3 regions of the Intestinimonas sp. HCP28S3_D6 genome follow, and region 2 is predicted to be linked to each of the others. Evidence: riboswitches for the same ligand, from Rfam matches in the RefSeq annotation. Region 2 holds a riboswitch; each other region holds the start of a gene.
The links. A riboswitch is a leader RNA that binds a small molecule or an ion and turns the genes downstream of it on or off. The one in region 2 is predicted to bind cobalamin.

Region 1 (4,548 bases), on a different contig from region 2:
GGTGGAGCAGGGCATCGCCGCCATCAAGGGCGGCTGCACCATCGTCACCGATACCCAGATGGCCCGGTCGGGCATCAACAAGCGGGTGCTGGAAAAGTTCGGCGGGGAGGCGGTGTGTTTCATGTCCGACCCCGACGTGGCCGCCGAGGCCAAGGAGCGGGGGGTCACCCGTGCGGTGGTCTCCATGGAGCGGGCCGCCAAACTGGACCGCACCTTGATCCTGGCCCTGGGCAACGCCCCCACCGCCCTGGTCCGGGCCTGTGAGCTGCTGGAGGAGGGGGCTATGAAGCCTGCCCTCATCATCGGCGCTCCGGTGGGCTTTGTGAATGTGGTGGAGAGCAAGGAGCTCCTCCTCACCGAGGATGTGCCCTATATCGTGGCCCGTGGGCGGAAGGGCGGCAGCAACGTGGCCGCCGCCATCTGCAACGCCATGCTGTACCTGGCCTCCGGCAACGCCCGGGAGTGACCGGGGGAGGGGAGACCACAATGACAGAGAAAGCGGTTTTGGTGGTGTCCTTCGGCACCACCCACCTGGATACCCTGGAAAAGACCATCCAGGCCATTGAGTGGGACATCGCCGGGCGGATGCCCGGCCGGGTCCAGCGCCGGGCCTTCACCAGCGGCATGATCCTGCGCCGCCTGGCCGACCGGGAGGGGTTATGCATCGACGACGTGCCCCACGCCCTGGAGCGGCTGGCGGGGGAGGGTTTTGCCGACGTGGTGCTCCAGCCCACCCACATCATGAACGGGGACGAGTTCGACAAGCTGTGCGCCCAGGCCGAGCCCTTCCGGGCGAAATTTGCCCGCATGTCCTTCGGCCGGCCCCTCCTCACCACGCTGGAGGACTACCGGGACCTGGCCGCCGCCCTGACGGAGCTTCTGCCGGAGGCGGAGGCGGACACCGCCCACGTCTTCATGGGCCATGGCACCGAGCACTATGCCAACGCCGCCTACTGCCAGCTGGAGTACATGCTCCACGACGGCGGGCGGACCGACGCGGTGCTGGGCACCGTGGAGGGCTATCCCGGCCTGGAGGAGGTCTTCCGGCGGCTGGGTGAGCGGGAAACCGTGAAGAAGGTGGTCCTCCACCCCCTGATGGTGGTGGCGGGGGACCACGCCAAGAACGACCTGGCCGGCGACGAGCCGGAGAGCTGGAAGAGCCAGCTGACGGAGCGGGGCTACCAGGTGTCCTGCGAGCTGAAGGGCCTGGGGGAGTATCCCCAGATCCGCGCCCTCTTCGTCCGACACGCCCTGGAGGCGGCAGAGGACCGTTGAGTCCGGGCACAGGCCCGTTCTCATAGTTCCGTACAGGGTGTCCCACGGGACCTAACAGGGAAGCTGGGTGAAAATCCCGCGCAGTCCCGCTGCCGTGAGAGGGGAGCCGCCCCGCAGATTTGCCACTGGGCCGGAGAAAGGAGGTCCGGGAAGGCGCGGGGACGGCGGTGAGCCTTGAGCCGGAAGACCTGCCCTGACGTATCCATCCTGCGAGAGACAGGAAAAAGGAGAGATCCCGATGAAGCAACGCAACTACACCAACGTGAGGCTCCTGGCGGCCATGGTGGCCGTGCTGGGCCTCAGCACCCTCAGCGCCTCGGCCATGCACATCGCAGAAGGCTACCTGCCCAAGACCTGGGCCTTTGGCTGGATGGCCGTCTGCGTCCCCTTCGTGGTGGCCGGTTTTCTGTCCATCCGGAAGAAGGTGGAGCGCAGCCCCAAGGCCAAGGTCCTGCTGGCCATGTGCGGCGCCTTCGCCTTTGTCCTCTCGGCCCTGAAGATCCCCTCGGTCACCGGCTCCTGCTCCCACCCCACCGGCGTGGGCCTGGGTGCCATCCTCTTTGGGCCCACCGCCACCACCATTCTGGGTCTCATCGTGCTGCTGTTCCAGGCCCTGCTCCTGGCCCACGGCGGTCTCACCACCCTGGGCGCCAACGTCTTCTCCATGGCCATCGTGGGGCCCATCGTGTCCTGGGCGGTCTATCAGGTCCTGAAGAAGGCGGGGGCCAAGCCGGCGGTGGCCGTGTTCTGCGCCGCCGCCCTGGGCGACCTGCTGACCTATGTGACCACCTCCTTCCAGCTGGGCGTGGTCTACGGGAACATCGCGGAGTATCTCACCATCTTCGCTGTGACCCAGATCCCTCTGGCCATCGCCGAGGGCCTCCTCACCGTGGTGGTCTTCAACGTGCTGGAGAAGTATTCCGCCGCCGAGCTCCATGAGCTCGCCGTGCTGTAAGGAGGGGAAACAACATGAAGGTATGGCAGAAAAACCTGATCCTCATCGGCCTTGTGATCGTGCTGGCGGCCTTCCCGCTGTGGTACTGCCGGGGTGCCGAGTTCGGCGGCGCCGACGGCATGGCGGGGGAGCTCATCGAGGAGACCAACCCCGACTATGAGCCCTGGTTCCAGCCCATCTTCGAGCCGGCCAGCGGCGAGGTGGAGTCCCTGCTCTTCGCCCTCCAGGCCGCCATCGGCTCGGGCATCGTCTGCTTTGTGCTGGGCCGGGTGACCGCCAAAAAGCCGGAGGATAAAAAGAAGGTGTGACCATGGGGACGGACCGATATGCCTATCTCTCCCGCCTCAGGCGGGTGGACCCGGTGGCCAAGGTGTGGGTCTCCCTGGCGGTACTGCTCCTCTGCCTCTTCAGCGAGAGCATCGCCGTGGGCCTTGTGACCCTTGTGGTCATGTGCGTCCTCAACGTGGCCCTGGGGGGACAGCGCCCCGGCACCGTCCTCCACTTCATGAAGGTGCCCCTGGCCTTCCTGGTCATCGGCTGCCTCACCATCGTCATCCGGCCACTGGGGGCGGAGGAGCCGGCCCTGGGGTCGGTGCTCCTCTTCGGACGGTTCCGCTGGGGCGTCTCCCGGCTGTACCTCCACACGGGCCTCATGGTCTTCTGCAAGGCCATGGGCGCCATTTCGGCCATGTATTTTCTGGCCCTCAACACCCCCATGACCGACCTCATCCTGGCCCTGGAGCGGCTCCATGTCCCCAAGCTGCTGGTGGAGCTCATGGAGCTCATCTACCGCTTTATCTTCGTCCTCATGGACACCGCCGGGCGCATCCGGGTGGCCCAGGAGTCCCGGCTGGGGTACGGCAGCTTCCGCAAGAGCCTGGACCACATGGGGGACCTGGTGTCCCTGGTCTTCCTCCGGGCCTGGCGGAAGGGGGACAAGGTCTATACCGCCCTGGAATCCCGGGGCTATGACGGCAGTCTCACCACCCTGTCCGCCGCCTACACCGGCGGCGGGCGGATGTATGCCTGGGGGGCAGCGGCAGCCGCCCTCCAGGTGGTGACCCTGCTGCTGGAAAGGAGGCTCCTCGCGTGAGCTATGCCATCGAGGCCCAGGACCTCTACTATACCTATGAGGACGGGACGGTGGCCTTGGACCACATCTCCCTCCGGGCGGAGCGGGGGAAGATCACCGGCATCCTGGGGGCCAACGGGGCGGGGAAGTCCACCCTCTTCCTCAACCTCAACGGCGTCCTCACCCCGAAAGCGGGGACGGTGACGGTGAACGGAAAGCGGGCGGTCTACGACCGCAAGGGTATCCGGGAGATCCGCCGCCAGGTGGGCATCGTCTTTCAGGACCCGGACGACCAGCTCTTCTCTGCCGACGTCTACCGGGACATCTCCTTCGGGGGGGTGAATCTGGGGCTGCCCGAGGAGGAGGTCCGCCGCCGGGTGGAGGCGGCCATGGAGCGCACCGGCGTGAGCGCCCTCCGTGACAAGCCCACCCACGCCCTGTCCTTCGGGCAGAAGAAGCGGGTGGCCATCGCCGGCGTGCTGGTGATGGAGCCCAGCGTCATGGTCCTGGATGAGCCCACCGCCGGTCTTGACCCCCAGGGAGTCAGCGACATCATGCACCTTCTGACCGAGCTGCGGGACAGTCTGGGCATGACCATCCTCATCGCCACCCACGACATGGACATCGTCCCCCTCTACTGCGATTATACCTACCTCCTGGGCGGGGGCAGGGTGATCCTGGAGGGGACGCCGGAGGCGCTCTTCGCCCAGCCCGAGGAGCTGCGGAAAAACCATCTGCGCCTGCCCCGGATCGCCCACCTCATGGAGATCCTGCGGGAGCGGGACGGGCTGGACACCACCCCCACCGCCGCCACCATCAGCGCGGCACGGCGGGAGATCAATCGACTGTTACAGGAGAAGTGAAAGCATGGAGAGAGGTAAGCTGTACGGCGTAGGCGTGGGCCCCGGAGATCCGGAGCTGGTGACCAAAAAGGCGGAGCGGGTCCTGGGGGAGGCCGATATCGTGGCCGTCCCCGACAAGGGCGCGGGGGAGAAGACCGCCCTCAACATCGTCAAAGACATCGTGGCGGGGAAGGAGCTCCTCTACTGTCCCACCCCCATGGTGCGGGACCGGGCGGTGCTGGACGGCTGCTACGAGCAGATCGCGGGCGACATCTGCGCCCTGCTGGACGAGGGCAAGAACGTGGCCTTCATCACCCTGGGGGACCCCACCGTGTACTCCACCTATATCTACGTCCACAAGAAGGTCCTCGCCCGGGGCTATGCCGCCGAGCTCATCCCCGGGG
Region 2 (4,548 bases):
GATATACTCGGCTTCTTCCTGATAAGGGTAGCGGTTGGCGTCCACGCCAGGCAGCAGGAACAGCAGTTCCACCTCCTGGTCGCCCACCACCTGACGGATCAGTTCAGCGCCTTTTTCCGGATCGTGCTGTACAGGCTGCTCCTCATAGAAGGCGGAAGTGTAATTTAAGAATCCGCCGGCGGCAATGCCGTAGCCGTTATAGAAGCTGTCGATGATGGTCTGGCGGTCCAGCAGCAGGGACAAACCCTCCCGCATACGCACATCGTTGAAGGGGAACGCACCGCCGTTCACATTGAGAAAATGGGTAATGCCGGAATCGCCCACAGACACATTGTAGGCCGGGTCGCCGTCGATCTCCGCGGCCTGAGAGGGCGAGATGGCGCCCAGATCACACAGGCCCTGAACCTCACCGGCCCGCAGGGCGGTATAGCGGGTCTCGGCATCGGGAATGACCTTGAAGCGGAAGGTCTGGGCGATGCCCGGGGTACCCCAATAGTTGTCATTACGTTCGATCACACAGTATTGACCAAGCACGTTTTCTGTTACCACATAGGGGCCGGTGCCAATGGGGAATCCGCTGAAGGTGCCGCCCTCGGCAAAGCAGGAGGGCTCAAAGATGGCAGAGCCGTAGTTAACCATGGTATAGTCCAGCAGCGGCTGCCCCTCAGCCAGGGTAAGCACTACGGTGTAGTCATCGGTCTTTTCGTAGGAGAGCAGGCCGGGATAGATTGTATCAATGTTCATACCGTAAAAAGAGGACTCAAAAGGCCCCTTCTTCATGCGGTCAAAGTTGGCCAGCACGATGTCGGCATTGAACGGGGTGCCGTTGGAGAATGTAACTCCCTCCCGCAGGTGGAACGTCCAGACGGTGGAGTCCTCATTGTGCTCCCATTCGGTGGACAGCGCGGGAGCGGGTTTTCCGTGTTCGTCCTTTGTGATCAGAGGCTCCCATACCCCCAGGGACATGGAGGCGTAGTAAGCGTCCTGCTCTCCAGGACACTGATCACGAGATGCCGCAAAGACGATTTCTCGGGTCTGATCCACCGTGGCGGCAGACGATTGGGATGGGGCGGGGGCGCCGGGGGTTTCCTCCGACGTGGGCGTTCCCCCGCAGGCAGCCAAGGACAGGGCAAGGACAGCGCCCAGCAATGCGGATAACAACTGCTTTTTCTTCATTTCGTTCTCCCTTTCTTCCATGATAAGCTCTATGGAAACGCACAGCGTACCTGTGCAGTATTCTCGGACAAATGGGACTCACTCCTGCAGCCCCAGTTGGAACAGGGCATTGGACCAGGTACCGCAGGCTTCCTGCAGCCGGCGGCGAACCTCAGCGGGCACTTCCCGGCGATGGGGGGTGTGTCCCAATTCTTCCGCCAGATTCCGCACCAGTTCCAGATCCGCAGCGGTCTCCGGCTCCAGCCGCAGCAGCCGGTAGTGGCAGTCGTATAAGTCCCCCCGGTGAGCGGCCCTGGAGCGGGTTTCCTCCCGACGGAGCGGCGCATTGACAAAAGGCGAGATCCGCTGAACCGGCTCCAGATCAACTTGGTAGAGAACATTCCTCCAGGAACCAAAGCGTCGGATCAGGGGTGTGCGCAATTCCTCCGCTATCTCACTGCGCAGAGGTGCCCGATTGAGCTTCTGCGCAATGGCTCGGAGCTGTCCAAGGCGCTGACGATCCTCTTCCTTCAAGTCATCCGCTTTCCACAGGCTATCGGCAACCGCCTGCTCCACACCAGCCGCCGCCAATACCTGGCCCCAGGTCTGGTACCGTTTGTGCAGTGTCCGGCATACCTCCGGCAGTTCCGAGGGATGGGGAATCCGTCCCAGCCTCTCCGCTGCTTCCCGCACCCGGGAGAGCATCTGCATGACTTCCTGCTCTTTCCGGGCCGCCTCCTCACAGGACAGGCCCCCACGGCCCGCCGCCCGGCTCAGGCCCGCTGCCCGCAGCGTTCCCGGCCAGTTCCGGAACCGGCTGCGCAGATACTGCCGCAAAAGCCAGTGAACCTCTCCCTGGGCTGGGGAGTGATCCAGTCGCCGCGCTGTCACACGCAGCAGCTCCAGCAGTTCATCATCGGTGAAAGCGGCACAGAGTTCCGCTCCCTCCGGGCTGTCCATGGAGCAGCAGACACACAGAGCCTCATCTTCCACGCTCAGGGGCTCGTCCTTCAAGAGAATATCCATCAGCTGTGCTTTCTGCTCATCTATCCTTTTGTTTTCCTCCACAAACGATCCCCCTCTCCACAAAAAACGACTGTGGACATGATATCCACAGCCGTTTCTCTGTGCGCACAGCGAACGGGCGCAGCGTCCCGCACCCGTCCCTCTTCTTTTTGTAGGTCTTCTGACTCGCGCTTGGGGCAGCTCTCTGCCTTCGCCGGTCTGCTCTGCCTTCTCAGGGTACGTCCCCAATGGCGAACTTTCGTTGACGAGCAGCGGACATCACGCTTACAGCGGCGGTTACCGTCCGGGATTCTCACCCGATTCCCTTGTTCAGCCCCTCGCTTCTGTGAGGAGCCACAAAAAGTTAAATTGTAATATAAAATGTGCGATCTTCCCATTTTGGAAAGACCGCACTTACATAAAAACAGTCTACGACTTCCAAAAGGCGCCATGGGTGTACATGGATGTACGATCACTGCCGGCTGACGTCTTCCGACGAATACGGCCTCCGCGCCGGATTCCCACCGGCTTATGATAAAGAGCACCTGTTCGGAAACAAGTTTCTCATCGTATCTGTCCTGTATTGAATTTTCGCTTCATTATACCGCAATCCTCTGTGCAATGCAAGTGCATAATAATTCTTATGGAAAATGGTATGGCAAAGTTACTGAAAAGCCAATATGATCCACGCCGCGGAGGTCTAAGAGAAAAGGCTGAAGTTGAGAACAGCTTTGATATTCCTGACTAATAGTTTCATCAAAAATAGAGAAAGTACCCTGGACATATCGCTTTCTTTTTGCAGGAAAAGTTATACATGTCAGCAAAAGAACAGTGAATTGCGAATGGGTCAACTAAATTGGGTAGATAACATTTCTGTGAGAAAATATGAGTCGTTTACACTATAAGAAAAGGAGGATACGGCTCATGGTTGATTTTTCGCAGCGGTTGAAAAGGGTTAGGATGGACCGTCACATGACACAGGCGCAAGTGGCCAAGAAAATCGGCGTCACTGCCAGCATGGTATCCTCCTATGAAACAGACATTCGTCTGCCATCCTATGATGTGATGATCCGCATCGCCGACCTGTTCGGGGTGTCGGTGGATTATCTGTTGGGCCGGGACAACAAGCGGTTGGTGGATCTTTCCCGCCTGACAGATGAAGAAGCAGCGGTGGTGTGTGGGATGATCAGTCTGCTGGAGCAGAAAAAAGGGGAGTAAACCGCTCAGAATAAGCCAACAGGACAGGTGAGAGGATATCTCGCCTGTCTTTTTTGTTGAAATCCGGGCGCCGGCTGCGTATAGGAAAGATATACGAAATCAAGGAGGCGTCTGTTGATGAAGACATATACGCTTTACACCTGTGCCGGTCAGCTGCAGCTCCACCAGGGCCGGAAAGGAGTCCAGGTTCCCGTGGTAGTTCTCAACCGCCGGGAGCAGGTTATGGAGCCTGCGGAACTGATCCTCTGGAGCCGCCTGTGCTGGCGTTTCCGGGATCGGGAACAGCTCCGGCGGGATTTTGAGACAGCTGCTGAACAGCTTACGCTGCCGGATGAAGAGAAGGGCGCATTTGATGGCCTGCTTTGTCGCCTTATGACCAGGGGGCTGGTCATGGCCGGAGAAGGGGATTCCCAGGTGGACGCCCTCTATGACCTGCTGTGCAACCTCTATGTGACCCCCATAGACAACAGCTTTTTCGGCCGGCTGACGTCCTACGCCCGGCTTGCGTCGGCGCATCGGGTGCCTGCGGCGTCGGCGAAGAGGCTGCTGAGGAAAGACCGCCCCACCGAGCAGGAACGGCGTATCCTGGCCCTTACCCGGCAGGCCATGCTGTCTACTGCGGAGTTGGTCAAATGTGAAGAGGCGGATGCCCGGGATGTCTCAGACAGCGGAAAGCTGCTGGATGCACTCTATTATGATGACGCTACCACCTGTTACAACATTGCCCACCTGATGCGGCAGAGTCCCAAGAGGGACGCGGTGGTACTGGCGGTCTCCAACCTGTATCTGCGCAAGCAGATCCTCTTTCAGAGGGTGTGTCTATGAGGGCTGCGCTGAGTGCTTGGCCGCCCCCGCTGCTGCGCCGGTGGGTTCTTACCATTGCTGCGGGGGTGGGTTTTCTCCTGGTCGGGGTCGCGGTGTGGCTGGCGGCCGGGGATCGGATGATGTTGATTCTGAGCAGCACGGCGTTCCTTCTCGCACTGGTTCGAGCTGTCCTACTCTTTCGCTGTTTTACACTGGAGGATTATGCAGTGGTGGAGGGTGTGTGCATTCAGGTTACGGTACTGCCCCTGCAGAAGTGCAGAAAAGTTCGGCTCCTGGATGAGGAGGATCATGAACACTCGCTGCTGGTGGGGAAACAGTACCGGCTCCGGGTCGGTGTCCGCTACC
Region 3 (4,548 bases), on a different contig from region 2:
CGAGTATTTCGGCCTCAACCCTCGGCTCATCCCCCTGGGGGAGGACTTTTCCCTGCCGGTGGCTCCCTTCTGCACCGGGGACAGCGGCGGCGTGGTGGTGGCCAACCCCAACGCCCCCACGGGCTTAGAGGTGTCCCGGGAGGACTTGATCCGCATTTTGGAGGCTAATCCCCAGGCGGTGGTCCTGGTGGACGAGGCTTACATCGACTTCGGCGGCATCTCCGCCGACACCCTGGTGGACCGGTACGACAACCTGGTGGTAGTCCGCACCCTCTCCAAAGGTCACGGCCTGGCCGGCATGCGGGTGGGCTACGCCCTGGGACATCCCGACCTGATGGCCGCCCTCCGGTGCGTCCGGGACTCCATTAACTCCTATACCGTAGACCGGTGTGCCCAGGCGGCGGCGGCCGCTTCCATCGCCGACGAGGCCTATTTCGAGGCCCAGGCAGCCAAGGTATCCGCCACCCGGGACCGTTCGTCGGCACAGTTGCGGGAGCTGGGCTTTATGGTCACCGACTCCAAAGCCAACTTCCTGTTTGTCCATCACCCCAAGATTGCCGCCAAGACCCTGCTGGACGGCCTGCGGCAGCGGGGCATCCTGGTGCGCTGGTTTGACCGGCCCAGGATCTCCGACTACCTGCGCATCAGCGTGGGCACCGACGAGGAGATGGACGCCCTTTATCAAGCCCTGAAAGAACTGACGGAGGAACATTTGTGAGATACGAAGGCGATATTTACCGGCCCCCGGGAGAGTGGAAGAGCTACCTGCTCCAGGCCACGGTGGGCTGCTCCAACAATACCTGTACCTTCTGCAATATGTACCGGGACAAGAAGTTCCACATCCGGCCCATGGCAGATATTCTGGAAGACATCCGCATGGCCAAGGCCTACTACGGCGATGTGCGGCGAGTATTCCTCTGTGACGGCGACGCCATCATCATGCGCACCCATGATCTCATCACCATTCTGGATACCCTCTACGCCACCTTCCCCTCTCTGGAGAAGGTGACCACCTACGCCGGCCCCCGGAGCACTCTTACCAAGACCCCGGAGGAGCTAAAGCTCCTGCGGGAGCACGGCTTGGCCCGGGCCTATCTGGGGGTGGAAACGGGGAGCGACGAGCTCCTGCGAAAGGTGAAAAAGGGCGTTGGTGCCAGTCAAATGCTGGAGGCTGGAACACGGCTCCGGGAGGCGGGCATGGATCTGTGGGTCATGATTCTGCTGGGCTTGGGTGGCCGGGAAGGCAGTGAACAGCATATCCTGGACACCGCCGCCATGATGAACGAGATGAAGCCCAGGCACCTCTCCGCCCTCACCCTGACCCTCTATCCGGGCACGGAGCTCTATGCCGACTACCAGGCGGGGAAGTTCCAGCCCATCACCCCCATGGACAGCCTACGGGAGGCCCGGCTCCTCATCGAAAAGCTGGAGGTGGATCCCCTCCACTTTACCTGTGACCATGCCTCCAACTATGTTCCGTTGAAGGGAAGTCTGCCGGAGGACCGGGACCGTTTCCTGGCCCAGCTGGACCGGGCTCTAGAGAGCGGCGCCGGTATGCGGCCTGAGTGGAGCCGGGGCTTTTGAGCCCCGGGGAAAGTATTCCTTTACTTCCTGCTGCAAAGTTGCTATAATGTATCCGTTAGGCCGGCCCATCGGAAGGAACGGCCTGATGACAATTTGATATTCATCCGCACAGGTGCAGCGACGCAGCTGCTGAAAAGGGAAGTCCGGTGTAAATCCGGCGCAGTCTTACCTCTACTGTGAGCGCGGACGAGGGCGTGAACCACCCATTGGCCCAAGGGGCTGAGAAGGGACGCCTGAGGAGGAAGCGTGAGCCAGGAGACCTGCCGTGCGGAGCGATCGTGTTGCTCTTAGGTGGAGAGGACCAGACCAGTGCCGTTACGGGCCCTTTCCATCCAGGAAAGGGCCCGTTTTGTGTCTCAAAAGCCCCGGGAGGTGGATGATTTGAGCGATTTCGAACACTATATCTCCGTGGGGCGGGAGCGGCTGCGGTGCGGCTACACCACGGGCACCTGCGCAGCGGCGGCGGCCAGAGGGGCGGCAGAACTCCTCCTTACCGGCCAGCTTCCTCCGGCGGTGCGCATCGACACCCCGGCGGGTATTCCGGTGGAGGCCGAGCTGCTGGAGCCGTCCTCCGGCCCGGATTGGGCCTCCTGCGCCGTCCGGAAGGACGGGGGCGACGACCCCGACGCCACTCACGGCACACTTATCTTCGCCCGGGTGGAGCGGTGCGACGCCCCCGGCGTCACCATTGACGGCGGAGAAGGGGTAGGCCGGGTCACCAAGCCCGGCCTGGATCAGCCCGTGGGGGCTGCCGCCATCAACCACGTCCCCCGGCAGATGATCGGGCAGCAGGTGGCCGCAGCTATGGCCGACCACGGCTGCGACGGCGGCCTGAAGGTGGTGATCTCCGCCCCCGAGGGGGAGAAGCTGGCCCAAAAGACCTTCAACCCCCGGCTGGGCATCGTGGGGGGCATCTCCATCCTGGGCACCTCCGGCATCGTCCGGCCAATGAGCGAGGCCGCCCTCATCGACTCCCTCCGGCTGGAGCAGGACATGCTGGCGGTCGCCGGGGCGACGGACATCGTGGTCACTCCCGGCAACTACGGGGAGACCTTTGCCCGGGAGGTGCTGGGCCTGGGGCTGGGCTGCTGGTGCACCTGCTCCAACTACATCGGCGAGTCTATCGACCACGCCGCCGGTCTGGGCTTCCGCAGCCTGCTGCTGGTGGGCCACGTGGGCAAGCTGTGCAAGGTGGCCGCCGGGGTCATGAACACCCACTCCCGGGTGGCCGACGGCCGGCGGGAGACCCTGTGCACCCACGCCGCCCTGTGCGGCGGGGAACGGGCCACGGTGGAGGCCCTCTACCGCGCCGTCACCACCGACGACGCCGTGGCCATCCTGGATGGGGCCGGACTGCGGGAGGCGGTCATGGCCTCCCTGACCCAGGCCCTAGACGAACAGCTCAAACGCCGGGCGGGGGCGGAGATGGCCATTGAGGCCATCTTCTTCTCCAACCGCTATGGAATTCTGGGAAAGACGGCGGGGGCCGACCGGCTGGCCGCCCTGCACCCCATCTCATCGTGAAAGGAAGTTGTGCGCATGATCCACTTCATCGGCGCGGGCCCCGGAGCCGCCGACCTCATCACCGTCCGGGGGGCCAAGCTCCTGGGGGAGGCCGACGTCATCATCTACGCCGGGAGCCTGGTGAACCCCGCCCTGCTGGACTACAAGAAGGAGAGCTGCATTGTCTACGATAGCGCGTCCATGACCCTGGAGGCCGTCATCGACGTCATGAAGGACGCCGAGTCCAAGGGCTGGGACACCGTCCGCCTCCACACCGGCGACCCTTCCCTCTACGGGGCCATCCGGGAACAGATGGACCTGCTGGACGAGCTGGGCCTGACCTACGACGTGACCCCCGGCGTCTCCTCCTTCTCTGGAGCGGCCGCCGCCCTGGAGGCCGAGTACACCCTCCCCGACGTGTCCCAGAGCGTCATCATCACCCGCATGGCGGGCCGCACTCCGGTGCCCGAGGGAGAGAAGCTCTCCAAGATGGCCTCCCACGGCTGCACCATGGTCCTCTTCCTCTCCACCGGTCTGCTGGAGGAGGTGGAGAAGGAGCTGATGGAGGGCGGCTACGCCCCCGATACCCCCGCCGCCATCGTCTACAAGGCCACCTGGCCGGAGCAGGCGGTTTACCGCTGCACCGTGTCTACCCTGGCCGCCACCGCCAAGGCGCACCACGTCACCAAGACCGCCCTCATCACCGTGGGCGGCTTCCTGGGGGACAAGTACGACCGCTCTAAGCTTTATGACCCCGCCTTCACCCACGGCTACCGGGAGGCCAGCAAGTGAAGATCGCCCTCACCGCCTTTACCCGCCGGGGAATCGGGCTGGCCAGAAGTCTGGCCCACGACCTGGTGGAGATCGGCCACAGCTGCGCCCTGGCGGTGCCGGAGCGGCTGTCGCCGGAGACGGGGCTCCCCGGCTACGGGAGCCTGGGGGAGTGGGCCGGGGAACGGTTCGCCGACACCGATGCCCTCCTCTTTGTGGGGGCCAGCGGCATCGCCGTCCGGGCCATCGCCCCCTATGTGAAGGATAAATTTACCGACCCCGCTGTGGTGTCGGTGGACGAGGCGGGACACTTCGTCGTCCCCCTCCTCTCCGGCCATGTGGGGGGCGCCAACGACCTGGCTCGGCTGGTGGCCCGGTTCACCGGCGGCGCGGCGGCGGTGTCCACCGCTACCGATGTGAACGGGTTCTTCGCTGTGGACCAGTGGGCCAGGGAGCAAGGTTTTTTCCTTGACGGACGCGAGGGGGCCAAACGGGTGTCTGCCTCCCTGCTGTCAGGGGGCTCCGTAGGGCTGTCAAGCGATTTTCCTATCCAGGGAGAACTGCCCCGGGGGGTAGTGGAGGGACCGGCGGAGACTGGCATTGCCCTCACCCTGGACCCGGAAAAGACCCCCTTTCCCCACACTGTCCGCCTCATCCCGCCGGTGCTCCATCTGGGCATCGGCTGCCGCC

Region 1: it holds a riboswitch for cobalamin, as region 2 does, so the genes downstream of both, ACTNBK_RS03200 (energy-coupling factor ABC transporter permease) here and ACTNBK_RS14425 (homing endonuclease associated repeat-containing protein) in region 2, are expected to answer to the same signal.
Region 3: it holds a riboswitch for cobalamin, as region 2 does, so the genes downstream of both, cbiD (cobalt-precorrin-5B (C(1))-methyltransferase CbiD) here and ACTNBK_RS14425 (homing endonuclease associated repeat-containing protein) in region 2, are expected to answer to the same signal.

What each region holds. Positions count from the first base shown of each region.
Region 1 covers NZ_JBQHTM010000005.1:94,772-99,319, forward strand. The annotation lists gene ACTNBK_RS03190 (precorrin-8X methylmutase) at 1-466, shown strand, start outside; gene ACTNBK_RS03195 (sirohydrochlorin cobaltochelatase) at 487-1,275, shown strand; cobalamin riboswitch at 1,294-1,484, shown strand; gene ACTNBK_RS03200 (energy-coupling factor ABC transporter permease) at 1,514-2,230, shown strand; gene ACTNBK_RS03205 (energy-coupling factor ABC transporter substrate-binding protein) at 2,245-2,538, shown strand; gene cbiQ (cobalt ECF transporter T component CbiQ) at 2,541-3,323, shown strand; gene ACTNBK_RS03215 (ATP-binding cassette domain-containing protein) at 3,320-4,165, shown strand; gene cobI (precorrin-2 C(20)-methyltransferase) at 4,170-4,548, shown strand, end outside.
Region 2 covers NZ_JBQHTM010000053.1:6,995-11,542, forward strand. The annotation lists gene ACTNBK_RS14420 (ABC transporter substrate-binding protein) at 1-1,176, opposite strand, end outside; gene ACTNBK_RS14425 (homing endonuclease associated repeat-containing protein) at 1,255-2,223, opposite strand; cobalamin riboswitch at 2,315-2,537, opposite strand; gene ACTNBK_RS14430 (helix-turn-helix domain-containing protein) at 3,085-3,378, shown strand; gene ACTNBK_RS14435 (hypothetical protein) at 3,496-4,203, shown strand; gene ACTNBK_RS14440 (hypothetical protein) at 4,200-4,548, shown strand, end outside.
Region 3 covers NZ_JBQHTM010000005.1:78,757-83,304, forward strand. The annotation lists gene hisC (histidinol-phosphate transaminase) at 1-718, shown strand, start outside; gene ACTNBK_RS03110 (radical SAM protein) at 715-1,584, shown strand; cobalamin riboswitch at 1,677-1,866, shown strand; gene cbiD (cobalt-precorrin-5B (C(1))-methyltransferase CbiD) at 1,966-3,108, shown strand; gene cobM (precorrin-4 C(11)-methyltransferase) at 3,124-3,879, shown strand; gene ACTNBK_RS03125 (cobalt-precorrin 5A hydrolase) at 3,876-4,548, shown strand, end outside.